2 regions of the uncultured Merdimmobilis sp. genome follow, and region 1 is predicted to be linked to the other one. Evidence: riboswitches for the same ligand, from Rfam matches in the RefSeq annotation. Region 1 holds a riboswitch; the other holds the start of a gene.
The links. Region 1 has a riboswitch for cobalamin ahead of RDQ42_RS03800 (sirohydrochlorin cobaltochelatase). Riboswitches for the same ligand answer to the same signal wherever they lie in the genome.
Positions count from the first base shown of each region.

Region 2: another riboswitch for cobalamin. It lies ahead of RDQ42_RS05165 (ABC transporter substrate-binding protein); the one in region 1 lies ahead of RDQ42_RS03800 (sirohydrochlorin cobaltochelatase).

Region 1 covers NZ_CABRJC010000004.1:53,863-58,329, reverse strand. The annotation lists gene RDQ42_RS03810 (glycoside hydrolase family 5 protein) at 1-812, shown strand, start outside; gene RDQ42_RS03805 (class I SAM-dependent methyltransferase) at 1,062-1,823, shown strand; cobalamin riboswitch at 2,038-2,228, shown strand; gene RDQ42_RS03800 (sirohydrochlorin cobaltochelatase) at 2,443-3,213, shown strand; gene cbiD (cobalt-precorrin-5B (C(1))-methyltransferase CbiD) at 3,327-4,448, shown strand.
Region 2 covers NZ_CABRJC010000007.1:46,673-51,139, forward strand. The annotation lists gene RDQ42_RS05160 (ABC transporter permease) at 1-363, opposite strand, end outside; gene RDQ42_RS05165 (ABC transporter substrate-binding protein) at 417-2,063, opposite strand; cobalamin riboswitch at 2,271-2,460, opposite strand; gene RDQ42_RS05170 (hypothetical protein) at 2,645-2,869, opposite strand; gene RDQ42_RS05175 (alpha/beta fold hydrolase) at 3,365-4,372, opposite strand; gene RDQ42_RS05180 (competence/damage-inducible protein A) at 4,410-4,467, opposite strand, start outside.

The DNA.
Region 1 (4,467 bases):
AATACTATAATACACAAGCGGCAATTGATTTTTCCGAAGCAGGTATTTCTCATGTGCGAATCCGTATTGCAGACAAGGCCACAGACGATCTTCTAGAGGGACTGGATCGACAGATTGAGGATTGCCTAGCGAATGGGATCATCCCGGTGATTGCTTATCAAGCAGATGAATTTAAGAATGATCCCAGTGAAGAAAATATTCAAGAGGTTGTGGATTGGTGGACAAAGGTTGCAAGACGCTATCAAGATACCTCCTATTTATTGTCGTTTGACCTGTTGATTGAATCCACTGATGCACTAAATAAACAGCCTGATAAACTGAACGAAATCTATGAGCAGCTTGTGACAGAAATCAGAAAGACAAATCCGAATCGGATTATTATGATTTCTCCTAGGCTGCGCTCTGATGCAGCTTATCTGCATGAATTGGAAATTCCCACAGATCATAATGACTATCTTATGGCGGAATGGCATTTTTATGCCGCAGGCCCCAGCAAAACAAATGACCGTAAGTTGTGGACCACTGGAACTGAGCAGGAGCGTTCTCTGATTGATGAGAAGATCCAGCTTGCGCTGGAATGGCAGCAGGAAACAGGGATTCCCACTTGGGTAGGAGCATGGATGCCAGGAAATTATAACGATGGGAATGACTATACAATTGAGGAGCAGGTTGTCTTTTCCAGTTACATGACCCAACAGTTAACAAATGCCGGTATCCCGTTTGCTGTCAACTCAGACACAAAATTTTATGACAGAAAGTCTAATAAGTGGATTCCCACAATGATGCCTGTATTCGACTGTATTTATAGCTGATCACAGAGGACAACAAACAAAAATAAGGGGTTAAGTTGCTATCCCGTTTCTTCTCTAAAATGTATATCGTTTTTAACCGCCCTTTCTGGAATTTTCTTGCCTGTCCGCTATATTTCATACAATCTATGCCCAATAATTATAGGGCACAAATATGGCCGATTTCAAATTCACCTCAAACTTTAAAACATCTGTAAAGGCCGAACGGTATGAAAATTGTGAAATGACCGTTCAATAAGGAAGGAGCTAAAAATGAACTTTCAAGAACCATCCATGTTTGATTTGCTGATCGAAGCCCATATTGGGTTGGACCGTCAAGGCCCTGGCAGCTCGGAGATGACGCGCCGCGCCCTGGGATTTGTGGATAATCTGGATGCAAATTCCCGCATCGTTGATTTGGGCTGCGGAACCGGCGGCCAAACGATAGTCCTCGCACAAAATACCGCCGGGCATATTACCGGAGTTGATATGATTCCCAGCTTTATCGAACGCTTCGGTGCAACTGTCCAAACGCTTCAACTGGAGGAACGAGTTGCCGGAATGGTCGGCTCGGCGGAGAATCTCCCCTTTGGAAAGGGCGAACTTGACCTGATTTGGTCGGAAGGGATGATCGACGGAATCGGCTTTGAAAAGGCCCTGACCTATTGGAAGGATTTTCTCAAACAAGACGGCTATGTGGCGGTCACCTGCCCATCCTGGCTCACCGAAGACCGCCCTTCTGAAGTTGCCTCTTTTTGGGCAGATGCTGGCAGCAAGCTGGATACCGTTGGCGGCAATGTTTCCATCCTCCAGCAAATTGGATACCAGTTTGTAGCCGCCTTTACCCTTCCCGAAACCTGCTGGACCGACCATTACTTTATTCCCAGGGAGGCTGCGGAAAAAGCGCTTCTTGAAAAATATCCCGGCAGCGAAACGGTCAAAGCTTATGTGGCAGGCGACAAATACGAAGTGGAGTTATACGCTAAGTATAAACAGTATTATGGTTACGTCTTTTATATTGGAAAAAAAGCATAGCGGCAGTTTCGCTGCCGTTATACAGCGGCGAACGCCTTGCCACTTTTCCCGGTTTGTTTGATTCAAAACCGTTCTAAAGGCCGTACTCCTCCTATTTGACACCCTATCCCCCATGGGATATTAGGTGATGGGAACAACTTGCCCGCTCTGGGATGGCTTTCCTTGACTTCCCCTCCGGCAAGATGCTACAATGATCGCAAGCGATCTTTGGGGGAAATCTCCCTCTCCTCGCTGTATATACACAAACAAAAAAGCTGTAGTTCGGAAACGGGTGCAAATCCCGTGCGGTCCCGCCGCTGTAAGGGCCAAGTCCTCCTGCTGGATGCCACTGGGAAACTGGGAAGGCGCAGGAAAGACACTGGGAAGGCCCAAGCCAGAATACGGACAGCTTTTTTCAGGGAAGGCGCCTCTTGCGAGCGACAAAGGCAGCCGGTTGGGCGGGGAAAACTCCGCCTTATTGGTGTTGTTGAGACCTCCGGCGCAGGGTAAGCCGGGGGCCTTTTCCATTTCTGGCAGGTTGTCCCAGCAAGAGTCATGGCCCTGCCATCCCCTGCTCCACGCGGCGGGCGCGCCTTCCCTTTTCATTCACACCAGCCAAAAAACGACGCGGAGGATTTTTATGGAACAGCAAGCGATTTTAGTGGTCAGTTTCGGCACCAGCCACGACGGCACCCGGGAAAAAACCATAGGCGCCTTGGAGCGGGAGGTGGCTAGTGCCTACCCTTCTATCCCAATTCGCCGTGCTTTCACCAGCAAGGTGATCCTCCGGGGGCTGGAGCGGCGGGGAATCCAGGTGGATTCGGTCCCCCAGGCCCTGGACAAATTGGTGGAGGAAGGGTTTTCCAACGTGGCTGTCCTCTCCTCTCATCTCATCCCCGGGGAAGAGTATGACAAACTCCGCGCCCTCATCGAGGAATACCGCCCCCGCTTTCCATCCCTTTCGCTGACTGCCCCCCTCCTGCACACCACCGGGGATTTGCTGGCAGTGGCCAAGGCGGTCCTAGGCCGGCACCCTGTCGCAGAAGGGGAGGCTCTGGTGCTGATGGGCCACGGTACTTACCATCCGGCCAACAGCATCTACCCTGCCCTGGACTTCGTCTTCCGGGACCTTGGCCGGGAGGATGTCTTTGTGGGCACGGTGGAGGGCTACCCGGAGGTGGATTCGGTGCTGCGGCGGCTGCAAAGGGCCGGGTACACCAAAGCCCTCCTTGTTCCGCTGATGCTGGTGGCCGGGGATCACGCCATCAACGACATGGCCGGGGAAGAGCCGGACAGTTGGAAAAACCAGTTGGAAGGGGCCGGCATCGCCGTCCGCTGCGCTTTGGAGGGGCTGGGGGAAGTCCCCGCCATCCGGGAGCTGTACCTCTCCCACCTGCGGGAGGTTTTGTAGGAGGATTTTCCTTTCCCTCACAGGCTTTTTTTGGTACAATGGTTCCATAGCAGGACAAAACGGCGCCCAAAGACCGCATGCTGCGGTCTTTTCTTTTAAAAGGGGGGATTTTCTTGGCATTTGAACAATATTTGCAGCGGGGCCGCCAAAAACTGCGCTGTGGATACACCACCGGCGCTTGCGCCGCCTTAGCGGCAAAGGCCGCCGCCAAAATGCTGCTGACCCAGCAGATGGCGCAGGAGGAAACCCTTGTGTTACCCAAGGGTTTGGCCGTCACCGTGCCCATAGAAGAAGCAGCCTTTTCCCCCTCTTTCGCCTCCTGTGCCGTCCGCAAGGACGGGGGGGACGACTGCGACGCCACCCATGGCCTTCTCATCTATGCCAGAGTCTCCCCCTGTGCCCACCCCGGTGTGGAAATCGACGGAGGCCAAGGGGTGGGCCGGGTCACCCGCCCCGGCCTGGATCAACCGGTGGGGGCTGCGGCCATCAACTCCACCCCCCGGCGGATGATCCGGGAGGAGGTGGAGGCAGTCTGCCGCAGTTTGGACTACCAAGGCGGCCTCTCGGTGGTGATCAGCACTCCAGGCGGGGAAGCGGTCGCCCAGAAGACCTTTAACCCGGTGCTGGGCATTGAAGGGGGGATCTCCATCTTGGGCACCAGCGGCGTAGTGGAACCCCAAAGCCTCCAAGCCCTCTTAGACACCATTCAAGTGGAGCTAAAGATGCATGCCGCCGCCGGCTGCAAAGAGGTCATCTTCACCCCTGGCAACTACGGGGAGGACTTTTTGAAGGCCCATCCCCCGGTCCGGGAAATCCCGGTGGTAAAAATCTCCAACTTTGTGGGGGATTCCCTGGATTTTGCGGTGGAGATGGGTTTCACCCAGGTGTACCTGGTGGGCCACCTGGGCAAATTTGTCAAGCTGGCCGCCGGGGTGATGAACACCCATTCCCGTTATGCCGACGGCCGGCGGGAGGTCTTTGCCGCCCATGCGGGGATGGCTGGGGCCAACCAGAACTGCATCTGCCAGCTGATGGAAGCCCCCACCGCCGACCAGTGCCTCGCCATTTTGGAAGACGCCGGCCTTCGGGAGCCGGTTCTCGATTCCATTTTCAAACAGATTCTCTACCACACCCGCCGCCGGGCCGATGGGATCCAGGTGGAGGCGGTGGTTTTCAGCAACCAATCCGGCGCACTCGCCTACAGCGAGGAGGCGGGCCGGTTATTTCGTTTGTAACAAAGGAGGGCATCCGCCC
Region 2 (4,467 bases), on a different contig from region 1:
GCCCAGGAAAGCGGCGATGACGGTGGCCGGAATGGCGAGGAATAGGGTCCATTTCATCCGGAAAAGCACCGTCTCCAGCACCGGGGCCTTGGTCCGGTAGGAGTTGCCGAAATCCAGGCGGGCGGTTTTGCCCAGGTAGGTGAGATACTGCCGGCCGAGGGATTGGTTGAGGCCGTATTCCCCGCGGATTTCTTCGATGACCTGGGGGGCGTGTACCTCCAGGTTGTAGTACTCCTCCTCCCCGATGATGTGGAGCACCGGATCCCCTGGCATAAACCGGATGAGGAAGAAGTTGAGGGTGACAATGCAGAACACAATTAGGACGGATTCCCCAAGCCGCCCCAGCAGGGTGCGTTTTGCCATAGGTCAGCATTCCTTTCTATCAAGTTGCCCAGGAAACCCTTTTAAAGGGCAGGCTAGGCGTTTTTGGGGCGGACGCTGAACCAAGTTTTGTTGTTGATTACCCCCCAGCCGGGGATGTTGGTGAACCCCTCAAACCGGTCGGTCCGGTAGGGGAAATAGGCCTTGTCCCAACACAAGGCCAGGCCGATGACCTCCTGGTCCGCAATGGCTTGAAGGTCCTTCATGGCCGCGCTGTATTCCTCATAGCTTCTGCCTTGTTGCTTGGCTTCATAGGCTGCGACAAAAGCGGGCAGGGTACAGGTTCCCCAAGGGTTGCTGTCGTTTTGGATGATGTACATAAAAGCGGTGTCGTACATAGCTACGCCTGGGGAAGTGTAGCCGATGTACAGCTGGTAAGTGCCCTCTTTGCGCACTTGGGTGGCATGGTCGGCGTTGCGCACGCTCTCCTCGTCCAAGGTGGTGCGGATGCCTACCTCCTCCAGGTTGGCTTTGAGGATTTCTGCGATCCGCAGGTATAAGGGTTGGCGGGTCTTGTTGTATTGAGGGGTGATGAGGACGTTCATTTCACTGCCATCGGGCAATTCCCGGAAACCGTCGCCGTCCTTATCCAGGTAGCCCCCTTCTTCCAGAATGGCCTTGGCTGCCTCCTGATCCTGGGACAGCTTGGGAAGGCTGGGGTCAAAGCCTTTGTTGGGTGGGGCGACAATGCCGGTGCCGGGGATTTGGCCGTCTTCCCCGCCGATGGAGGTGCGCAGAAGCTCGTAATCCAAGGCGCTTCGCACCGCTTTGCGAAATGCCAAGTCGTCGGTCGGTTTTTGGTTAAACCCAAAGACCAGCTGGTAGTTGCCGGGGTTGTCACTCATTCCGGGGTTCAGGTTTTCCACTCCGGTTACCGAAGGGGCCATGGTGGCGCTCAAGGAATTGGAGTAATCATACATGGCGTCGATCTCCCCAGTGCGCAGGGCCATCACCAGGGCGTCGTGGCTGTCGTAGGTCTTGACAGTAACTTTGTCAAAAGCGGGGGTGCCCATAAAGTATTCGCCCACCGATTGGTAGGTGATCACCTGGGCTTCGGGATCGTAGCCGGTCATGCGGAATGGGCCGCAGCCGATGGAGGCGTCTTCCCCTTGGTATTCTTTATAATCGCCATCCACTTTCTCCCAGACGTGCTTGGGGGAAAGTTTGACAAAGTTTGCCATGCTGTTGAGGGCGTTAAATGCCTTGCCGTCCTCAAAGGTCAACTTGGCGGTGGTATCGTCTATTTTTTCCACAGCGGTCAAGCCGGTGCAGTATCCGCTTTTCTTCTGGATTTGGTAGCGAAAGGTGAAGAGGACATCGTCCATGGTCACCGGCTCACCATCGTGCCAGGTGACCCCTTTGTCGGTGGCAAAGGTGGCAGTCAAGGTGTTTTTGTCGTCGCTGATCTCCCAAGAGGTCATCATGTAGGGCTGGACTTCCCCGTTTTCATCGGTGGTTACAAAGGGGGCAGCGCACAAGCCGGTGTAGTTCAGCTTGCCAAAAGAGCCATTTTCGGTCATGGCATTGAAGCCGTCCGCCGACGCGGTGGTCCCCACCCGGAGGGTGAGCTCCGAGGAGCCGCCAGCCCCAGAGGGGGTACCGGTGCTGGCAGCAGAACAGCCGGCCGTGACCAAAAGGGCCGCCAGCGCCGCGGAGAGCAGCATGTTTTTCAGGTGCATCATATTGGATTCTCCCTTTCTCTTGCCGGATATCCCGGCAGATTTCGTTCCTGCCGGGGGAGAATTGAAAAACCCCCGGCTCTCTTTAAGTCGGGGGTTTGAAACCTCATGGGCAGAGGGACAAAGGTGCGCCAAAAACAGCCCCTCTTTTTTGAGGGGCCTGCCGCAAATGCACTCACGCCTGAGAATTTCTCCGTCGCTCGCAGAGAACTCATGCAATTTCGATGCATCCTGTATTCTGGCTTAAGCTTCCAGCATCCAATAAACCGCGCCTTCCCAGTCTCCCAGTGGCATGTTGCGGCGGACTCAGCTAACACAGCGGCGGGACCGCACGGGATTCCAACCCGTTTCCTGGCCGCGGGCAAAGCTGCCGGCGGCCGATGCACCGATTCAATTTGAGTTCAGTATAGCATAGCGGGGAAGGGAAACACAAGCGGCAAGGGGATAAAATCCCTAAAACCAAGGGAAACAAAGGGGCTTGGCCATCCGCCCCAATGGATGGGGCCACACTGTCTTGCAGCGCAGGGCCGAGAAAATACCCCGGCCTCTCGGAAGAGGCCAGGGTATTTCGGAACCATGGCTGGTCAGCAGGAAATGCGCTCAATACAGGCGGCGGTGATTTGGGGCGGAATGCTCCGGGTCATCACACCGTTGTAGTGGATGCACACCCTGTCGCCCACGTGGAAGCGGCAGGCGCAGTTGGAATGCACCAGGACTTCTTGGTTGGTACAGTGGTCACAGACGCACAGACAGCAGCGCTGCACCCTGCACACGGTTGCACACATGGTGGTGTTGTTGGAGGTCTCCATTGTCCTTCTCCTTCCTTTGGCGGACTTGGAAATAAGGGGGTGGTCCCTTTATTGGAGGAAATGAACCCAGGCCGCCTGCTGGCCACGGCCCGGTTCAAAAACAGGGAGATCGCGGGCAGTCTTGTCGGCTTCTGGCGGCAGTGGGGATTTGTACCATTTTAGGAGGCCACAATACAGGATATGTGGAAATGGAGAGGGGTGTGTTTGCCCCAGGCGGGACGGGCTGGGCTGAGGAAACCGGAATAGTCCCCTTTTGCCAGAAGACAGGCTCATTTCAGACTCAATTTCTAGTTTGGCGTTAACTTGCGGCAGGGGAACTTTTTTCTGAGGGAGGCTTCTATCCCAGCAGTGCAGTGGAGGAATACCTTGGGCGGCGCGGGGGCCTTCCCTGTTTTCACCTGTTGGGGGAAAGGGGGATTGGAGGTTTCTCAAGGCGATGAATCCAAACAAAACCCGCCCCTGCCGTGTTAATACGGCAGGGGCGGGGTTTTTTCGTTAACCTTTGGGCTTTGGGAGCTTTGGCACAAAGGGCATCAATTCTTCGGCGACCACCTGCTGGAACTTCTCTGGCTGCTCGTACATCATCGAATGGCCACAGCCCTCAAACCAGATCAGCTTTTTGTAAGGCGCTTTGAGAAGGTCATAGTACTCCACTGAAAGCTGGGGGAGCACAATCTGGTCGTTGCGGCCCAGGATGTAGATGCAGGGGATGCTAAGGTCCGGGGCTTCCCGCTTCAAATCCACCTCCACGGCCTGCCACCACAGGTTCTTCATGGAAAAAGAGGTGGCTTTCAGATACCGGGCCAGGTCAGCCGCCCGGTACTCCTTGGAGGCAAAGGCCGCCCGGAAAATCTTTTTGCGCATCGAGACGTCTCCGTTCCAGGCGTCCCTGTGGGTCATGGTCAGCCCGAAGCGGAGGATCATGGTGTCCACTGGCTTTTGATAGGGGGGCGGGCCCATCTCCTCCAGCTTGGAGAGCAGACCGGGGCGATTTTCCTTCTGGGCGAAGTCCAAAAGCTCCTGGTAGGCAATTTCCTCATTGCGGGCCATATCCACCACCTGGCCGGCCCCCACATAGGCATAGAAGAGCTCCGGGGCCTGTTTTACCGCCAGGGTGCCGATCAGGCTGCCCCAGGAATGGCCCAGGAGGAAGATCTTCTCCTTGTGGAAGCGGCGGCGCAGGTACTCGCTCAATTCGCAGATATCGGAAACAAACTGGCGGATGTTCATGGTCTTCTCATCCAGATCCGGGTCATAGGAGAGGCCGGAGCCCCGCTGGTCCCAGTTGACCACCACAAAATCCTTCTCCAGCTGGCGGAAAAAGGCGGAGGATATGCTGATAAGGCTCATGCCCGGCCCCCCATGGAGGATGAGCAGGACTGGCTTTCGCACATTCTCCCCGCGGATGAGGACCCACTGTTTGACGCCGCCCAAGGGGATCTCCTTGAGTTGGGCGATGCCGTATGGGGTCGGTTGGGGAGGGGTTTTCCGGGAAAAAATCATGGAGTTATCCACCTATTCTTGTTGATTGGTTGAATATTTACGGTTTCATGCGGGCGGTGAGCAGCGCCTGGTACAGGGCGTGGGAAGAGGCCATA